DNA from 2 places in the Agathobacter sp. LCP21S3_B2 genome. Region 2 is predicted to be linked to the other one. Evidence: predicted binding sites of a transcription regulator. Region 2 holds the regulator's gene; the other holds the start of a gene.
What was found. Region 2 encodes NrdR, which represses ribonucleotide reductase genes. Its sites were predicted from a motif close to CACAANATNTTGTG; they were not measured.
Positions count from the first base shown of each region.

Region 1: the regulator NrdR is predicted to act here: its motif matches at 1,694-1,707, upstream of nrdD (anaerobic ribonucleoside-triphosphate reductase).

Region 1 covers NZ_JBQKGQ010000006.1:131,313-141,255, forward strand. The annotation lists gene ACTQ1L_RS06225 (ABC transporter ATP-binding protein) at 1-744, opposite strand, end outside; gene ACTQ1L_RS06230 (MarR family winged helix-turn-helix transcriptional regulator) at 914-1,366, shown strand; gene nrdD (anaerobic ribonucleoside-triphosphate reductase) at 1,752-3,959, shown strand; gene ACTQ1L_RS06240 (hypothetical protein) at 3,982-4,275, shown strand; gene ACTQ1L_RS06245 (glycosyl hydrolase 53 family protein) at 4,790-8,455, shown strand; gene ACTQ1L_RS06250 (GGDEF domain-containing protein) at 8,705-9,943, shown strand, end outside.
Region 2 covers NZ_JBQKGQ010000010.1:24,787-34,729, reverse strand. The annotation lists gene efp (elongation factor P) at 1-529, opposite strand, end outside; gene rpiB (ribose 5-phosphate isomerase B) at 648-1,091, opposite strand; gene ACTQ1L_RS08650 (YqeG family HAD IIIA-type phosphatase) at 1,131-1,637, opposite strand; gene ACTQ1L_RS08645 (hypothetical protein) at 1,634-2,041, opposite strand; gene nrdR (transcriptional regulator NrdR) at 2,087-2,542, opposite strand; gene ACTQ1L_RS08635 (YlmC/YmxH family sporulation protein) at 2,761-3,018, opposite strand; gene ychF (redox-regulated ATPase YchF) at 3,094-4,194, opposite strand; gene ACTQ1L_RS08625 (ATP-binding protein) at 4,489-5,838, opposite strand; partial or broken gene ACTQ1L_RS08620 (PRD domain-containing protein) at 6,030-6,185, opposite strand; gene ACTQ1L_RS08615 (glucose PTS transporter subunit IIA) at 6,291-8,510, opposite strand; gene ACTQ1L_RS08610 (transglutaminase-like domain-containing protein) at 8,712-9,943, opposite strand, start outside.

The DNA.
Region 1 (9,943 bases), on a different contig from region 2:
CACTGTAAACTGCATGAGCGGAGAGTTGTATACCACAAGGCTTTCTGCCTTCACAAATACGTCGTAGATATTCTGTGCTGCCTTTGAAAAACGTTTCTTCTCATAATCCTCACGGACGTATGCCTTTACAACGCGGATAGCGGATACGTTTTCCTGTACACTTTCATTCAGGTCATCATAGCGCTTGAAGGCTCTGTCGAAGTATTTCATGGCCGCCTTACTGATGAAAAGCAGTAAAGCTCCAAGCACAATGACAGCGATTAAGTATATTGTCGCAAGGCGAGGGCTGATGAAAAATGACATAGCCATCGCACATATTATGGACGCAGGGGCTCTCATAGCCATGCGAAGCAGCATCATGTAAGCATTCTGGATGTTGGTCACATCGGTTGTCATACGTGTGACAAGACTCGCGGATGAGAATCTGTCGATATTTGCAAAGGAAAAGGTCTGGATGTTGCGAAACATTGCAGCACGCAGATTCTTTCCAAAGCCCATGGCGGCCTTTGCACCATATTTTGCACCGAGACATCCTGTTAAAAGACCAAACAGTGCTGCGACAATCATACACACACCCATGATATAGATATGCCTTGTGTCGCCCATATTGACACCGTTGTCGATGATTGAAGCCATGAGAAGAGGGATTATGGTATCCACAGCCACCTCAAGCAGCATGAAAACAGGTGTTGCAATTGAAGACCATTTGTATTCCTTTATTTGGGCACCTAGTGTTTTTAACATATGTTTTGTCCTTTCTTCTTATATTTTATATTTGATTAAAACGAACTTCCCACATTTATGGTAATGTGGTTAACTAAAAAAATACTTGCATTTAATTAGTTAGTGTGCTAACTATATTATAGATATACTTTTTTTATTGTCAAGAAAAATTTATGAAAGGATTTCAGATATGAAGGAGTTTACACCGGATAAATACTTAGGACACAAGATAAACCGCATCAGCAGGAGCATAGACAGATATTTTGACAGAAAAAGGTGCAGTAAAACAGAGTGTATACCGCGAAGCCAGGGTATGATGATTGGATATATAATGGATAATCCGGGCCAAAATATATTTCAAAAGGATATCGAGGCAAAGTTTCATCTGTCAGGAGCCACAGTGACAAATATGCTTAAAAGTCTTGAAAAAAACGGCTATATCGTGCGCACACCTATGGAAAATGATGCAAGGCTTAAAAGGATTGAGCTGACGCAAAAAGCACTGGACCACGAAAACAGGGTGAGGGAAAATATAATGGGAATAGAGGAAGCCATGCACGAAGGCTTTTCTAAGGAAGAGTTTGACATGATGCTTGGCTTTTTGGACAGAGTGATTGACAATATGGAAAAGCTTAACAAGTAACAAAATAATTACAGAGTTGAAAAAGTAGCATAAATATTGTGGCTTTTTTTGTGCAATAAGTCAAAATGCTACAAAATATTGTTGAGCGTATTGACATAGCAACAATATCTTGTATAATTTAGATTGTCATCAAAAACAGATGCACAGATTTGTAATAAATAATATGACATTTTATATGTAGCTATATAGTAATCGTTTGGTGAGCAGCTGGCTTTATATTGCAGGGCTGTGATGCGAATTAAATGATTACATCTCATCTATAGCTGCATATTTTGTGCCATTACACATGATAAAATACATATATATGGTATGTGATGTAAATAATGATACTATATATAGTGTAGCGTATTTTGCAGCATTTAGTATACAGAGAGGAGAAATTTACATGAAAATCATCAAGCGAAGCGGCAGTGAGGACGTATTTGATGCAGCTAAAATTGTAGCTGCCATTAGAAAGGCAAACGGTTCAGTGCTTGACTATGAGAAGCTTACTGCTGATCAGATTGAGGAAATTGCAAATAATGTGGAGACCGCATGTGAGAATATGAAGCGCTCTCCAAGCGTTGAGGAGATACAGGATATGGTAGAGAACCAGCTTATGAACAAGCGTGCCTTTACCGTGGCCAGAAACTACATCACTTACAGATACAAGAGGGCCATCGTCCGTAAGTCAAACTCTACGGACCAGCAGATTCTTAGCCTTCTTGAGTGCAATAACGAGGAGGTAAAGCAGGAAAATTCCAACAAGAATCCTACTGTAAACAGCGTACAGCGTGACTACATGGCAGGTGAGGTGAGCAAGGATATCACACGTCGTTTCCTGCTTCCTGAGGATATAGTGGAGGCTCATGAGAAGGGACTTATCCATTTCCATGATGCAGATTATTTTGCACAGCACATGCACAACTGCTGTCTGGTAAATCTTGAGGACATGCTTCAGAACGGTACGGTAATCAGTGAGACAATGATTGATACACCAAAGAGTTTTTCTACAGCCTGCAACATCGCTACCCAGGCTATAGCACAGATTGCCAGCTCACAGTATGGTGGACAGAGTATCTCGCTTGCACATCTGGCACCATTTGTACAGGTCAGCCGTGAAAAGTTCAGAAAGCAGGTGCGCAAGGAGTTTGAGAGCATTGGACTTGATCTGAATGACGAAAAAATCAATGAGGTCGCAGAGCTCCGTGTCAAGGAAGAAATCAACCGCGGTGTGCAGATGATTCAGTATCAGGTCATCACACTCATGACTACAAACGGACAGGCACCGTTTATCACAGTATTCATGTACCTCAACGAGGTATCCGATCCGCAGACAAAGGCAGATCTTGCCGCAATCATTGAGGAGATGCTGCACCAGAGAATAAAGGGCGTAAAGAACGAAAAGGGTGTATATATTACACCGGCATTCCCTAAGCTCATATATGTGCTTGAGGATGATAATATCACAGAGGATTCAAAGTACTGGAATCTCACAGTGCTTGCGGCACAGTGCTCTGCAAAGAGAATGGTGCCTGATTATATTTCAGAGAAGGTCATGAAGGAGCTTAAGGACGGAGATGTGTATACATGCATGGGCTGCCGTTCATTCCTCACAGTGGACAGATGCTCACAAACAGCAGGTAATGTGGCACATGCCAAGAACTTTGATCCAAACAAGCGTAAATACTATGGACGTTTCAACCAGGGTGTTGTCACCTTAAATCTCGTTGATGTGGCATGCTCTTCAGAAAAGGATGAGGAAAAATTCTGGAAGATACTTGATGAGAGACTTGAGCTGTGTCACAGAGCACTTATGTGCAGACATAAGAGGCTTCTTGGTACCAAATCCGATGTGGCACCGATTCTCTGGCAGAACGGAGCACTTGCACGTCTGAAAAAGGGAGAGGTTATAGACCCATTATTATTTAACGGATACTCAACAATCTCACTCGGCTATGCAGGACTTTGTGAGTGTGTGCGCTACATGAAGGGTGTATCACATACAGAGCCAAAGGAAGGCACACCGTTTGCACTTAAGGTAATGCAGTACTTAAACGATGCATGTGAGCAGTGGAAAAAGGAGTCAAACATCGATTTCAGTATATATGGCACACCGCTTGAGTCTACCACCTATAAGTTCGCAAAGTGCTTACAGAAGCGCTTTGGTATCATCGAGGGTGTTACCGACAAGAACTATATTACAAACAGCTACCATGTGCATGTAACAGAGCAGATTAATGCATTTGACAAGCTCAAGTTTGAGTCCCAGTTCCAGAAGCTGTCTCCGGGAGGTGCCATCAGCTACGTTGAGGTGCCAAACATGCAGGACAATATCCCGGCAGTGCTTTCGGTAATGCAGTACATTTATGACAATATCATGTACGCAGAGTTGAATACAAAGAGCGACTATTGCCAGGTATGCGGCTACGACGGAGAAATCAAAATCGTAGAGGAAGAGGGCTCAGGCAAGCTTATCTGGGAGTGCCCACATTGTGGCAACCGTGACCAGAACAAGATGAGTGTAGCCCGCCGTACATGTGGCTATATAGGCACACAGTTCTGGAATCAGGGAAGAACTCAGGAGATTAAAGAGCGAGTACTACATCTGTAGAAGGTAAAGGAGGATTTTGTTTATGACTAATGAAGAAATCTGGAATATTGGTCTTGAGGAGCGTACAGACGAGCTTTCAAAGCTGCAAAGCGAATATGACAGGCTCGACGTGGAGTGCCGCAAGGCGGAATTTGAAAAGGATATGTATGCACGTCTCAGGGACGTAAATAATGCAATGCTCTATAAGCAGAAATTCTCAGAAAAATACGAGAAATGTGCCAGGGCATCTGAAAAGCTCACGAAACAAAAGAATGCACTTGAGAATGAGATTAGTGTTCTGAAAAAAGAGATATATTACATTAATAGCTTGATGTAACATACGAATATGCCGTATGGCAGCTTTTGAAAATATTTCATAAGCTGCCGTACGTTTTTTTTATATATAGTACCGGGGACTCTGGCAATTTGCCTATGAAAAAATAAAAAAATATCAAGCATATTAATATATTTAGCTTGCATAAAAAATTATTATACTTCTAAAACGCGTAAAAGTATTGTGAAATTTCTACAAAATTAATGTGAATATCATTATTTGAATAACCGTTCGAACAAGCTGAATTTTTGTGTATTTTCCCATATTTACAAATATTAAATTGATGTATTTTTGCTAAATATTACAGAAATAAGTTGGCATTTATGTCTATTGAAACGTAAACGTTTAATGTATAAACTGTAAATATAGTTATTGCAACCGATTGCGCTGTTGCGCATGAAACAGATGAAATCATGAGTGACATGCAATTTGTGAATGTGCATGACAGTGGCTTAATGGCTTTGATATTTATCAATTTGATAGTCATTTACCACTGCATAAAAACAAGGAGGAAAATATGAGCAGGAAGAGAAAAATGGCATCTATAACAAGTGCCGGACTGGTGTTTGCAATGCTTTTAAGCCAGAGCGCTGTGGCGGATTTTGGCACAGAGCAGGTTAAGGCAGCAGAGGATACCGCAAAGTGGGTAGACACAGAATATGTGGTGAATGGAGATTTTGAGTCGTCTATAAATGAGGATGGAAGTATAACCGGTTGGACTAAGTCAACGGGAAGTGGACTATTTGTCACAAAAGATGAGTGGGCGGTAAATAATACAACTCAGTTTACAAAGATAAAGGACATAACTGGGGACAATTCGCTATATCAAACAATCAAGAATGTTGAGCCGGGAACCTATAGGATTTCAATTGATCAGGATGGACAAAAAGATGTTAAATCAGGTCTGTATGTGAAATATTTGGAACAGGCTAAAGAACTTCCGGCTACAACAGATTGGGATAATTGGGAAACAGTTACAACTGATGAATTTACAATTGAAGCTGTACAAGATGTTGATATATGTATTGGAGGAGATGTTACGAATGGCTATTGGGGCGATATTGACAATATCAAGCTTCAAAAGCTTTATGAAAAAGAATCGGATGATACTGACTCTTCCGAAGAAAATCAGAAAGGCTACAAAATCTCAGTAAACCAGACTGAAGTTACCGTAGAAAATGGTGATATAGTCAATCTTGAAGCGAAGATTACCTTTGATGGAAAAGAAATAAGTGAACTTCCTGAGGGAGTAAATTTATGGTGGTGGATTGATACATGGAATGACCACACAGATGGATTGAATGACGGAACATTAGAAAACGATAATAAGTCCGGAAAAACTCTTAAGGCTGCTTACACAACAAAGTCAGCAGGTAAGTATTATGTTGTAGCCCAGCTTAAGGATGCAGATGGCAATGAGCTTGGTTATGCATGTACAACTATTACATCTAAGGCACCTGAAACTGATACCTCAGTAGACAATGACGATATTGTTGTTGCAAAGGTAAAGAATTTGTCGCCTGATTTCATAATGGGAATGGACATTTCATCTGTTATAACAGAGTTCAACAGTGGTGTTATATACAAGGATTATAACGGAAAAGTAATTGACAATGTGACAGATTTCTGTAAATTCCTGGCAGAAAACGATATAAACCATATCCGTGTCAGAGTATGGAATAATCCATATGATTCAAACGGAAATGGATATGGTGGTGGAAATAACGATGTGGCAACCGCAAAGAAAATTGCTGATGCATGCCGCAGTGCCGGAATAAAAATGCTTGTTGATTTCCATTGCTCAGATTTCTGGACTGATCCGAGTAAACAGATGGTGCCTAAGGCATGGAAGGGCTATACAGTTGATGAGAAGGCTGCAGCTGTAGAAAAGTTTATCAACGAATCATTAAACACAATTGATGCATCAAAGGATGTTGTAGATATGGTTCAGGTTGGAAATGAGACAACAGGCGGTTTTATAGGAGAAACAAAAACAGATGCCATGTGTAAGCTCTTTTCCGCAGGCTCAAAAGGTGTTAAGGATTACAACAGTGACGTAAAGGTTGTGATTCATGTGGAAAGTCCTCAGAAGAATACACTTACAACATGGTCAGATAATCTTGAAAATTATAATGTAAATTATGATATTCTTGGAACAAGCTATTATCCATACTGGCATGGAACACTAAGCAATTTAAAGAAAGAACTCAGCTATGTTCAGACTAAGCACAAAAAGGATGCAATGGTTTTAGAAACAAGCTATGCATATACACTTGATGATTCGGATGGTCATGAAAATACTGTCCGTGAGGGAAATAATGATGATTCGGCAGATGCCACAGAGCCTTTCACTGTGCAGGGACAGGCTACATATATCAGAAACCTCATCAATGCTGTAAATGAGGCAGGCGGACTTGGTGTGTATTACTGGGAGCCGGCATGGATTACCGTAGGAGATACAACAGGTCTTTCAGAGGAAGCTGCAGCGGCAAGATATGAAGCAAATAAAAAGATTTGGGAGGAAAAAGGCTCAGGCTGGGCAGCAAGCTACGGCGGTGAGTATGATCCAAAGGATGCCGGAAAATGGTATGGCGGTTCTGCTGTAGATAACCAGGCAATGTTTTATCCGGATGGAACAGCAACAGCTGGCCTTAAGGTATGGAATTACGTAAAGACCGGTGCCAAGGTAACGAAAATTGGAGTTGAGGATATAGAAACAGCAGATGTCACAGCAGAGGCAGGAAAAGAGATAGAGCTTCCAAAAACAGTTAATGTGACATATAATACAGAAAAAGTTGAAGAGAACATTGTTTGGAATACAGAGGGAATTGATTTTTCAAAGGCAGGAACATATACAGTAGAAGGAACTGTAAAGTTCAGTAGAAAAATAGAGCGTGGTGCTTATAAGGATAAGACATCGGGTACAACAAAATGTACAGTAGTTATAAAGCAGAAAAATCTTATTACAGATGCAGATGATGCAGGCTTTGAAAAAGCTGATAATTTCACAACTGATAATAGCATTGTTGATTCAGTTTCTTCCACCAAGGATGATAAGAAGTCAGGAGAAGCATGTGCTCACTGGTACAATGGTGGAGAAGATAAGACAGAGGCAGCCATTACTTACAATAAAGCTATTACACTTGCTTCAGGCGAGTACATCTTTGAGTATGTAGGACAGGGAGCCGATGGAGATGAGCTTTATGCTGAGGTTATGGATTCAGAAGGCAATATCATTGCAAAGGGAGATAATGTTACACTTGAGGGTTGGAAAAACTGGAAAACTCCAAGCGTTTCATTTAAGCTTGAGAAAGAAACCAAAGTTACACTTGTTGTCGGTATCGTGAGTGCAAAAGGTGGCTGGGGAACAGCAGACGACTTGTACTTATATCAGACGAAGTCAGATGACAAGCCGGATGATAGCAACCAGACGCCGGACGGAGGAAACAACAAGCCGGATGATAGCAACCAGACGCCGGATGGAGGAAACAACAAGCCGGATGATAGCAACCAGACGCCGGACGGAGGAAACAACAAGCCGGACGATAGCAACCAGACACCGGACGGAGGAAACAACAAGCCGGACGATAGCAACCAGACACCGGATGGAGGAAATAACAAGCCGGTAGAAACTCTCACACCTGGAGAGGTTGTAGCAAGCAAGGCAGATAGCACAACAACCATTAAGGACATTAAGGGAATCCTTCCTGCTACAGTGAAATTCGAATCAAATAAAGTAACTGATGAGAAGGAAGTGTCAAAGGTTACAGATATTGTAAACAAAAAGATTGTAGGAGTGAAAGCTTTAGCACTATATGAGCTTAATTTGACAGACGGAACAACACAGATTCATCAGCTTGAAGATAAGGTTCAGGTAACAATGGATATGCCATTTACATTAGCTTCTGATGAGGCAATCAAGGTATTTCGTGTAGATGGAGAAAAGCTCTTTGCATGCAAAGCCTCAATTGTAGATGGAAGGCTTGTATTTGAGACAGATCATTTCAGTACATTTGCATTTGTAAAGGTAAAGACAAGCTCCTATGCAGCATCTGCGACTGATGCAAAAGCTGCAAAGACATCAGATGACAACAACATGTACATGTGGCTGATTATTGCAATGTCAGGACTTGGAGTAACAATTGCTGCAATCATGGCAAAAAAGAAAAATGTGGGAGAATAATTGAAGTATTTATTGTCATAAACAAAGATAGGGACAGTTCTATTTGAACTGTCCCTTGTCACGTTGATAAAGGAATTTAATATTAAATTATCAAAATACAAAGAAAAATCTTGTATAAAAGTACTAAAAATAGTAAAATTGAATTAATTTAGTAAACTGTTTTCAAAGTGATGTATATTTGTATACAGTAAATACAATGCGATGCTTTATTGAAAGAAGGGATAAGGACAGCGCAGGAAGCCGGGGCATATGATGGATGAAAAAATAATAAATGAAAAGTTCCACAAATATGAAAAGATGCTTAGCAAGTCTAATATATCGGTCTATGAGTATTATCCAGCTACAGATACAGCAGTTAAGCTGGATGCCTCTTTAAATGTCGTAAGAAAAATCAGTCCATATATGAATGAAATTAACAGTGAAAGATGGCTGGATTTGCAGGAACAAAGCAGGTATGTCCAGTTTTTAAGAGGCATGAGTAACGGAAATATTGAGATACAATATGCTGATGATGATGGACACATGACGCTTAAAAGCATCAGAAAGCTTTACATGGTAGATGAGACTACAGGTGAGGAATATCTGCTGATTACCAAAAAGGACGTCACAAAACAGAAAAATACAGAGAGAAAATACCGAGAGCAGGCCCAGAGAGATTCAATGACTAAGCTTTACAACCGAGTCAGTGGCAAGGAAATAGTGGAAAGCTATCTTGATAGGAAAAATCCGTATGAGTCCTGTGGCATGCTTGTTATGGATGTTGATTATTTTAAGGGTGTCAATGATTCGTATGGACATCTGTTTGGGGATAAGGTTCTCATTAAAATTTCGCAGCTTTTGATGGATCATTTTGATAAAAAAGCCGTTGTTTCCAGAGTCGGAGGAGATGAGTTTGTAGTCTTTTTCTATGACATTGACAACAATCAGCTTGTGTCAAGAATCGGAGGATTTTTTGATGATATAAAGACACTTACCTTTGCGGAGAATGATTATATTCCGACCTGCAGTATCGGGGTGTGCTTTGTGCCGAAAAATGCATCTAATTGCAGCTATGATCAGATATTCCAGAATGCGGACTGGGCGCTTTATCAGGCAAAGAAGCGTGGTAGAAACAGATATGTTTTCTGCGACAATATGCACAGATATAATGAAGAGATTATGGAGGCAGGTCAGAAGGAAGCAGCTAAGCAGCAGCTTGATGCCAGATATTTTCAGAATGATATACTTGCAACTGCCTTTGAGGTTTTTGAGAAGCACAGATATTTTGATGATGCTATTAAGCAGCTGCTTCAGATTATCGGTATCAGATTCCAGCTTGACCGCATATCAGTTGTGGATATTGATATAAGGAACAACATTGCAAGCTGTTCCTATCAATGGAGAGCTAATGGAGTGAAGGCTGCTTTGGAAAAGCCGCAATGCTATAAAAGGGAAGATTTTCAGAAATTTTTCAGTAAGTATAATGCATTTAATGCATTGGTGATAAAC
Region 2 (9,943 bases):
TTGTATCAATCTTGATAACATCATCTGTCTCAACAAAAAGTGGTACATAAACTGTAGCACCTGTCTCAACTGTAGCAGGCTTTGTAGCACCTGTTGCTGTATCACCCTTAAAGCCAGGCTCTGTCTCTGTAACAGTAAGCTCAACGAAAAGTGGTGGCTCAACTGCAAATACATTGCCCTTGTGTGAGCAAACCTTACACATCTCGTTCTCTTTTACAAACTTGAGAGAATCGCCAACCTCATCCTTTGGTAAGTCAATCTGGTCATATGTCTCAACATCCATGAAATGATAGAAATCATCATCTGCATAAAGATACTGCATATCCTTACGGTCAATGTGTGCTGTAGGGCATTTCTCTGTTGGACGGAATGTCTTCTCAACAACACCACCACTGATGATATTCTTTAACTTTGTACGTACAAATGCTGCACCTTTTCCTGGTTTAACATGCTGAAATTCGATAATCTGATAGATGTTTCCCTCGAACTCGATAGTAACACCGTTTCTGAAATCTCCTGCTGAAATCATTAGTTACTTCCTCCTTAAATCGTGCGAGCCTAAGCTCTCTCATTCGTCCATTCTACAATAAAAAGCAATACATTTCAAGTATTTATTTTCTATTGCATGAATTTGTATTGGTTTTATATTAGTTTCTAGCCTCGATATCCGATATCATAGCTATTCTCTTTGCGTGTCTGCTGCCCTCAAACTCGGCTGTCAGATAAGCCTTTACGATATCCTTTGCAAGCTCAACACCTACAATCCTCTCACCAAAGGCTATGATATTGGCATTGTTGTGCTGTTTTACAAGGCGTGCTGTGGCTGTGTCTGAACAAACTGCCGCACGGATACCGTTGACCTTATTGGCTGCTATTGAGATACCTACACCGGTACCGCATATCAGTATTCCGCAGTCAAACTCGCCTGACGCCACTGCATTAGCCACCTTCTCACCATACTCCGGGTAATTGCAACTCTCACTTGAATCTGTGCCGAAGTTGGTCACCTCGTGCCCCATGCTCTCAACGTACTCCATTATTGTCTTTTTAAGCTCAACTGCTGCGTGATCGTTTCCGATTGCAATCTTCATAATATATATGCCTCCAAATTTTAAATTATTAGTTAAAAATTATTTATTTACTTTCTTCAAATGCCTCTTGTAGCATGCAATTACAGGCTTTTCAATAAAGCGCTTAAGCACAATCTGTATCTCCTCATGTGGGTCAATAGGTGCTACAAGTATTGATCTGATGCCCGTAAGATTAGCTCCGATGATATCTGTAAATATCTGATCTCCCACAAAAAGAGTGTTTTTCGTATCTGTGCCAAGCTTCTCCATCGCCGTACGATAGCCGGACGGCTTGGGCTTTCCTGCCTTGTAGATATACTTTATCCCAAGCTGCTTAGCAAAGCTCTTCACACGCGGCTCCTTATTGTTTGAGAGCACCAGACACGAAAAGCCAAGCTCCTTAAGATGCTTAAACAATGCAATCGCCCGCTCATCAGCAGGCGAACCATGAGTCACAAGGGTGTTGTCGATATCAAAAATAATGCCCCTGTATCCCTCCTTATATAATTTATCAAAATCTATGCTATATGTCGAGTCAATGTACTCTCCCGGGTATAAAAAACTCATAGTATAAAATTCTCTGTCTCCCTGTTAATCTGTTCATTCAAGGCCGCATGTTGCATAATCATACCATCCGCGCTGCCGACAAAATGCTGATACTGCTGCAATACCTTATCCTTGTCTAAATTGTATACTGCCTTTGTGACATCAAGCGAGCTGATATCACTGTCAGCACCCTTAAGCTCATAGCTCGCATTGGAATCATATGTATTTGCATAATCAAGCGAAGTAAAGCTCTGCCTTGCCCTTGCAGCCTCGTAATCAGCTGTATCATCAGCAATGGATTGCTGCGAAGCTGTGTCATCCACCGCCTGCTTTGACCTCATAATCTGGCTGTTTCTAAGCTCGTTTAACCTTATGGAATTGTATGAATAAAAGCCTTCGCTCGGGCGAATACCGGAAATGTTCATACGTGCTTTCACATCCTTTTCAAAATAAATACTGCTAACTAAACACTATTTGGTGTCAAGCATCTTTTTAAGCTCTGTCATAAAGGTGTTGACATCCTTAAACTCTCTGTAAACTGACGCAAACCTCACATATGCTACCGCATCAAGGTCCTTTAATCTGTCCATAATCAGCTCTCCGATGAGTGATGTAGAGATTTCCTTTTCCTCTCTGGCAAAGATTTCTATCTCAACCTCATCTACAAGCTTTGAGATTGTATCTGCTGAAATCGGTCTCTTGTGACATGCAAGAAGCACGCCCTTTTCAATCTTGGAGCGGTCATACTGCTCTCTGTTGTTGTCCTTTTTTATAACGATGAGTGGGATTGTCTCCACCTTCTCATATGTAGTGAAACGCTTGCCACAATCATCGCACAGCCTTCTGCGCCTGATAGAGCTGTTGTCATCAGCTGGTCTTGAGTCTATTACCCTTGTGTTGTCACTACTGCAAAATGGACACTTCATGCTGTACCCTCCGTAGATATCATATAATATGAAGAAGCAAAATATCTTTGTTTCTCATTATATTATAATACTTCAAATCATCATCTGTATTTAAAAAGACCTATACATATTTCAGTATATCTATACTAATTTTCGTTGTCAATATGTTTTGTACTGATTTTAACTTTTTTATCACATTTTTGTTATCAATGGTTCTGAGCAGTTACCTATTTATAAAATCACAACAGCTTGCGCCGCATATCAGACTCACATATATTTACCAATATTATATCAGGTCCAATCTTCACAATCTTAACCCATGGAATACAATATTCATAATCCCTGCAAAATATTCCCATATATTTTCCCGGTCCCGGCACGATAATCGCACAGATTTTGCCACAGAGCGGGTCAAACTCAAGGTCACGCACATGCCCTATGAACCTGCCCTCCTCCACGCTCACAACCTCTTTTTCGCATAAATCCAGAAAACGCATAAAACAGACCTCCCTTGGTCTATCTTATGCGTTTCTTTTTGATTTTGTGCTTATAAAAGCGTTTTATTTATAAAATTATACATTAAATCTGAAAAGAATTACATCTCCGTCCTTAACAACGTACTCTTTTCCTTCCATGCCTACGATGCCCTTTTCTCTTGCGGCTGCAAGGCTTCCGTTGTCGAGAAGATCCTGATAATTGACTACCTCCGCCTTGATGAAGCCACGCTCAAAGTCAGTATGTATCTTGCCGGCTGCCTGTGGTGCCTTTGTACCTTTCTTTATAGTCCATGCACGGCACTCATCTTCTCCTGCTGTGAGGAAGGAAATAAGTCCGAGAAGTGAATAGCTGGCTGCTACAAGCTTATCGAGACCGCTTGACTCAACACCTAAATCCTCAAGGTACTCCTTCTTTTCGTCCTCATCGAGATCTGCAAGCTCCTGCTCAATCTGTGCACAGATAACAAATACCTCTGCGCCCTCTTCCTTTGCCATCTCTCTTACCTTTGCAACATGCGGATTGCTTGCGCCGTCATCTGCGAGGTCGTCCTCTGATACGTTTGCTGCGTAGATGGTAGGCTTTGCTGTAAGTAGATTATAGCCCTTGAACCAAAGCTGTGCATCCTCATCATCAGGCACTTCAAAGGTTCTGGCCATCTTTCCGTCCTCAAGATGAGCCTTTACTGCCTCAACAAGCTCAAGCTCCTTTGCAAGTGTCTTGTCCATTCTTGCCTGCTTTGCAATCTTTGCAATTCGCCTGTCGAGAATCTCAACATCCGAGAAAATAAGCTCAAGATTGATTGTCTCGATATCTCTTGCAGGATCTACAGAGCCATCTACATGGATAATGTTTGTATCCTCAAAGCAGCGCACCACGTGTACGATTGCATCCACCTCACGGATATTTGCAAGGAACTGGTTTCCAAGTCCCTCACCCTTACTGGCTCCCTTCACAAGACCTGCGATATCAACAAATTCGATTGTTGCAGGTGTAACCTTCTTTGTGTGATAGAGCTCTCCGAGCTTTACGATTCTCTCGTCAGGCACTGAAACAATACCTACGTTTGGGTCGATTGTAGCAAAAGGATAGTTTGCTGAAAGTGCTCCTGCCTTTGTGAGTGAGTTGAATAATGTAGACTTTCCGACGTTCGGAAGTCCGACGATGCCGAGTTTCATGGTATATATATCTCCTTTAAATTGATTTCATATGTATTTTATGTATCGGATGTTTGTTGATACAACTATGTAGTGTACCACATTAAGGAAGATTTGTACATAATTTTAACATACTCATCATCAAGCTTTTCAACAACCGCATCTATTTTTCACCAAGCCTTTCTGCTTTTGCAGCTTCTATATCTGCCTCCTTTGGCAATATTCCAAACAATGATTTTGATACCTCCTTTCTTCGTACCATTATTTTACGTATTTCGTACGATTTTATCAACACTTTCAGCTAAAACAAATCCTTTATTCTCCTTCAATAAATGGTATCATATACACAGGCAGATAATCTATCCCATTCTCCCATTTATAGTCTTTTGTATGAACAACATATTTTTCTCTGATTCGGCTGCTAAATTTCTCACAAAATGTATCCAATGATTTATGCTCTCTGTAATTTCCGGATTTCACTTCAATAGGATTAATTTTAGTTCCATTTGATAGCAGGAAATCTATCTCGTACAAATGATTTGAAGTTTCACTTTTCATTGTGTAATAAAACAGATTGTTTCCTTTTGCTGTCAACATCTGTGCTACCGCATTTTCATAAACATATCCCAGGTTTGCTTCCAGCTTGTCTGACAACAGCTTATTATAGATTATATTATCCGTATATTTTTTATCCTTAAATGCAAGCGTAATAAACAGTCCAACATCTGATGTAAATAGCTTGTATCTGTCTATATCCTTTTCCAGAGACATTCCAACCCCGGGGTTGTTTGCATGATATGCAATATTTACAGTATATGAGCTGAGTATATCAGGTAATATCTCTCTCACTTGTTTTGCACGTACCCCTTCTCTCGCTTTTGACAACACATATCTTGATGCATTTTTACTAAGACTTGCCGGAATTGCATCATATATATCTCCTGCCAGTCCGGTTCCATCTATTTTTGTAAAATCCTCTTCATATAACTCAACAATCTCCCTTTTCGTTTCATCCACAATCTGAAGATTATTATGTTCCAGATAAGCTTCAATAGCCTGAGGCATTCCTCCGATTAGCATATACAGTCTAAATTTACGCATCAAATTTCTATGCATCGCATTTCCTGCTGCTTTTTTATTTTTTAAAAGTAGTTTAATCGTCTCTGCTGTGATTTCGTCATCTATTGCCCACAAAAACTCTTCAAAATCCATAGGATACATAGATATCATATGCTCTTCACTTGGTATTAATATATCCATCGTATTCTTTTTTATCGAAATCAATGAACCTGTTTCTATATATTTATATCGGCCATCAGCAACAAGATACTTGATTGCCTGTCTTGCTTTTGGCAAAAGCTGGACCTCATCAAATATTATAACGGATTCATTTTCATATAATCTCACACCGGTTAACTGCTGTAGCTGTAAAAAGAAGAAATCAAGCTCATATGTGTCATCAAATAAAGCAATAATATCCTTGCTTGTATGCGCAAAATCAATCAGGATATATGATTTAAATTCATTTTTAGCAAATTCTTCAACAATCGTCGACTTGCCGGTTCGCCTGGCACCTTTCACAAGAAGTGCATATTTGTCGCTTCGGTTGATTTTCCATTCAAGTATTTCATTATAAATTTTACGTTTAAATACATGTCTTTCCATATAAAAATCACCTCTTTGTTACTATTATATTCCGAATCCCCACTCGTGTAAACTGATTTTTTACGCAAATCCCCATTTGTTATATCTATTTTTTTACGCAAATCCCCATCCATTTCTTCCGTTGCTGTTCTTCTTTCACAGAAAAAACCTTCCCACACATAACCTAATGTGCAGGAAGATTTTCACATTTTTTATTCACTTACCATCTCATCACACTTAATCTGCTCGATATGTATGGCAAGGTAGCCTGTCTCATTGTCCAAAAACTCATGATTTAAGTCCTTTCCAAGCTCCTTACATATCTCACCTGCCAGTGCGAATGACTCCGGGTAATTTTTCTCGATAAACTGATTGAGATCAACCTTTAACCTAGATTATTCATGGCACAGCCGTGAATAATCTAGGATTTATTATTAACATAACCGGACAATTCAATTATCATGAAGTATGAATTACTTCTCGTAGGTGTCAACTGCGTAGAGAGGCTCTCCTGCCTTAATCGGTCCGTCTGTGATGAGGCGGATTTTCTGATTATCTTTTAGCTCTGTGCAGATGACAGGAGTGGTAACTGATGGTGCGTTCGCCTTTAAGTAGTCAAGGTCAAGCTTCATGAGCACATCGCCCTTATTAACATGGCATCCTGCCTCAACCTGTACGTCAAAGCCTTTACCCTCGAGCTTTACTGTATCAATTCCTACATGGATTATCATACCAATTCCTGAGTCGGTTGTAAATCCCAAAGCATGCTTTGTATCAAAAACGAATAAAACAGTTCCATCCTCAGGTGCTACAACTATCCCCTCCTCAGGTGTGACTACTGCTCCGTCACCCATCATTTTGCCGGCGAAGGCCTCGTCCGGCGCTGTTGAGAGGTCTGCTGCTATTCCTGTCATAGGGCTTGAGATGATAACTGTGCTTGTCGGCTCTGATTCAACATCCGAATCCTGTGCTTTATCAGAAGAGGGGTTTGAATCTTTTGTCTTTGATGCGTCTGCTGTATTATTTTCTACTGCATCGTCCTCGAAATGCTCCTCTGTCACGCTTGCAAGATAATCCTCCAGATTTGATTTAATCACTGTTACTCTTGGTCCATAGATAATCTGTACGCCCTGTCCCTTGTGCACGACTCCTGATGCTCCTGTTGATTTAAGAAGCGCATCGTTTACCTTGTCGGGATCAATTACTGTGATACGAAGCCTTGTTGCACAGCAGTCCACATCTGAGATATTGGCTTTGCCGCCGAGACCTCGTGATATGGTCTGTGAGAGCTCATCTGCTACAGTCCCTGCTTTTTCGTCAGAGTTCTTTACGTCCTTAGCAGCTTTTCTTTCATTTACATCTGCCTTGGTGTATAGCTTTGTCTTAGTGTCGTCATCCTCACGGCCCGGAGTTTTTAAATCAAACTTCTTTATAAAGAAGCTGAAAATAAAGTAATACAGTAAGAAATATACTATTCCCACCGGAATCACAAGCATCCAGCTTGTCTTTTCATTCCCCTGCAATATACCAAACAGGAAGAAATCAAGTAATCCTCCTGAGAAAGTAAGTCCTACAGCGATGTTTAAAATATGTGCTATCATGTATGCGCTTCCTGCGAGCACTACCTGTACTGCAAAGAGAGCCGGTGCTACAAAAAGGAATGAGAACTCAAGAGGCTCTGTGATTCCTGTAAACATACATGCAAGTGTTGCAGAAAGTAAAAGGCTTCCTGCCTGTTTTTTCTTTTCCGGCTTTGCACATTTATACATTGCAAGTGCTGCTCCCGGAAGACCGAAAATCATGAAAATGAACTCTCCCGAGAAATATCTTGTGGCACCGGCACTGAAATGTGCGATGTTTGCAGAGTCAGCAAGCTGTGCGAAGAAGATGTTCTGTCCACCCTCAACCATATGTCCTGCAACCTCCATCGTTCCACCGACTGCTGTCTGCCAGAACGGCATGTAAAATACATGGTGCAGTCCGAATGGAATAAGTGCTCTCTTTATGATACCAAAGAGAAGTGTTCCGAAATATCCTGTTCCTGTCACCACTCCGCCGAGTGCATAGATTCCGTTCTGCACTGTCGGCCAGATAAAATACATTAAGATTCCTACAAAAAGATATACCACTGTTGATATGATAGGCACAAATCTTGTTCCACCGAAAAATGACAATGCATTCGGCAGTTCAATCTTGTAGAAACGGTTGTGCAGTGCTGCCACTCCAAGTCCTACGATAATTCCGCCAAACACGCCCATCTGCAGCGACTGGATACCGCATACTGATGTGATGGTTCCATCAAGCACATCCTTTGCAATGCTTCCGTCTGCAAGGATTTTTCCGGAAATCTTGAGCATCGCATTGATTGATACATTCATAACAAAGTATGCTATGACTGCTGAAAGTGCTGACACCTCTTTTTCCTTCTTTGCCATTCCGATTGCTACTCCGACCGCAAAAATGAGCGGAAGGTTATCGAATATGGCACTTCCGACCGCATTCATGATTACAAGAAGTGCATGGAGTATAGTCTTATCTCCGAGCAGCCACTGTAAACCATAGGTCTCAATTGTTGTGGTGTTGGTGAATGAGCTTCCTAGTCCTAAAAGCAAGCCTGCTACCGGAAGGATTGCGATTGGAAGCATGAAGCTTCGTCCTACTCTCTGCAGGACACCAAAAATTTTGTCTTTCATGAGCTTTTCCTCCTATAAATGCAGGGTATGTACCGATTTGCACCTATCATTCTTTTTTGCTCCAGCGACAAAAAGGAGGCACTTATCATACACTAACCCTGTTAAAAGTTATGTACGACAAATGCCTCCCTAAAAGTAACACGTCTGCTTAAGTTTATATCACAGAAGCCTTATTATTTCAACACAATTTACCTTACGAGTTTATTTTTTGTTAATCATGCTGTTTTTATACATGTTTTTTTGTGAATTATGTCTAATGTCTTTTTTCTCCAGACGCCTCCATGTTTCCATCACCATAAAGCATTCTTCACCTGTGATGCCCTCTGATGAATACACAGCCTTTTGTATGATGCGCATGTACTCGTCCCAGTGGATTTCGCAATAATCCGGTCCGCAATATTTTTCCTTAAGGTTAGCCAGATAAAGCTCATCTGTCCTGTTTTTTGAAGGATGTCCCAGTCCTTTGTAGATGCGGTTGTTTATCATTATTGCTGCCCTGCTGTAACGGCCTTTTTTCACCCTTTTTGCAAGTCTTGCTTCCCACAAAATTTTTCTTCGCCTTTTGATATAAACTATGATGGCTGTAAGTGCAGTCAGAAAAATCACACAGAGTGAGGTTTTTAAAATCACCGGTGGTATATGAAGTCTCGTTTTTGAGTTCTGAGCATCTGTACGTTTATCCGCACCTGACTGTGAACCATAAGCATTCTCACTTCCATCACCTGACTCATATTGGTTTGATGCACTGTTAGCTGTAGTATCGTTTGCTGTGCCATCATTTTTTACATCTGTATTTTCTGTATCTTCATTTTCTGCATCTTGATCTGCTGCATCTTCATATGCATTATCTTCATTTACCGCAGCATCATTCATATTCTCAGTATCATCCAAAGCATCACCGGCATTCGTTTTCTTTTCTTTGACACCAATATAGTCAAACGGATTCTCACCTGTCACATACTCAAAATATCCCGGTGTCACCTCCACCGGAATCCATCCGAAATCATCCAGATATATTTCAACCCAGGCATGCGACTGCGAATCCTTCACCTCACATATATCCTCATCATTTTCACCGGATTTGAAGCTGTCCTCCTTTGCACAGTATCCGCTTACATAACGGCATGGAACGCCCATCTGTCTGAGTATCATCGTGCCAGCCGATGCAAAATGCACACAAAAGCCCTGTCTGCTATTTGAGAGGAAATTTTCAACTACATCCTTCCCGCCTGTTGAAGGAGGATTTTTGCTGAACTTAAAAGCCTTCGATGTCAGAAACTGCTGCACCAGCTGTGCTGCCGCAATCCTGTTGGCATCATTTTCTCTTATATCGCCTGTGTACATCATATTGCTTGTGAGCTGTCCGGTCCTAAGAAGCAGCTTCGCATCTTTTGCAACAATTCCGTCACCGCCCTGCTTTTCAGTATAGTTTT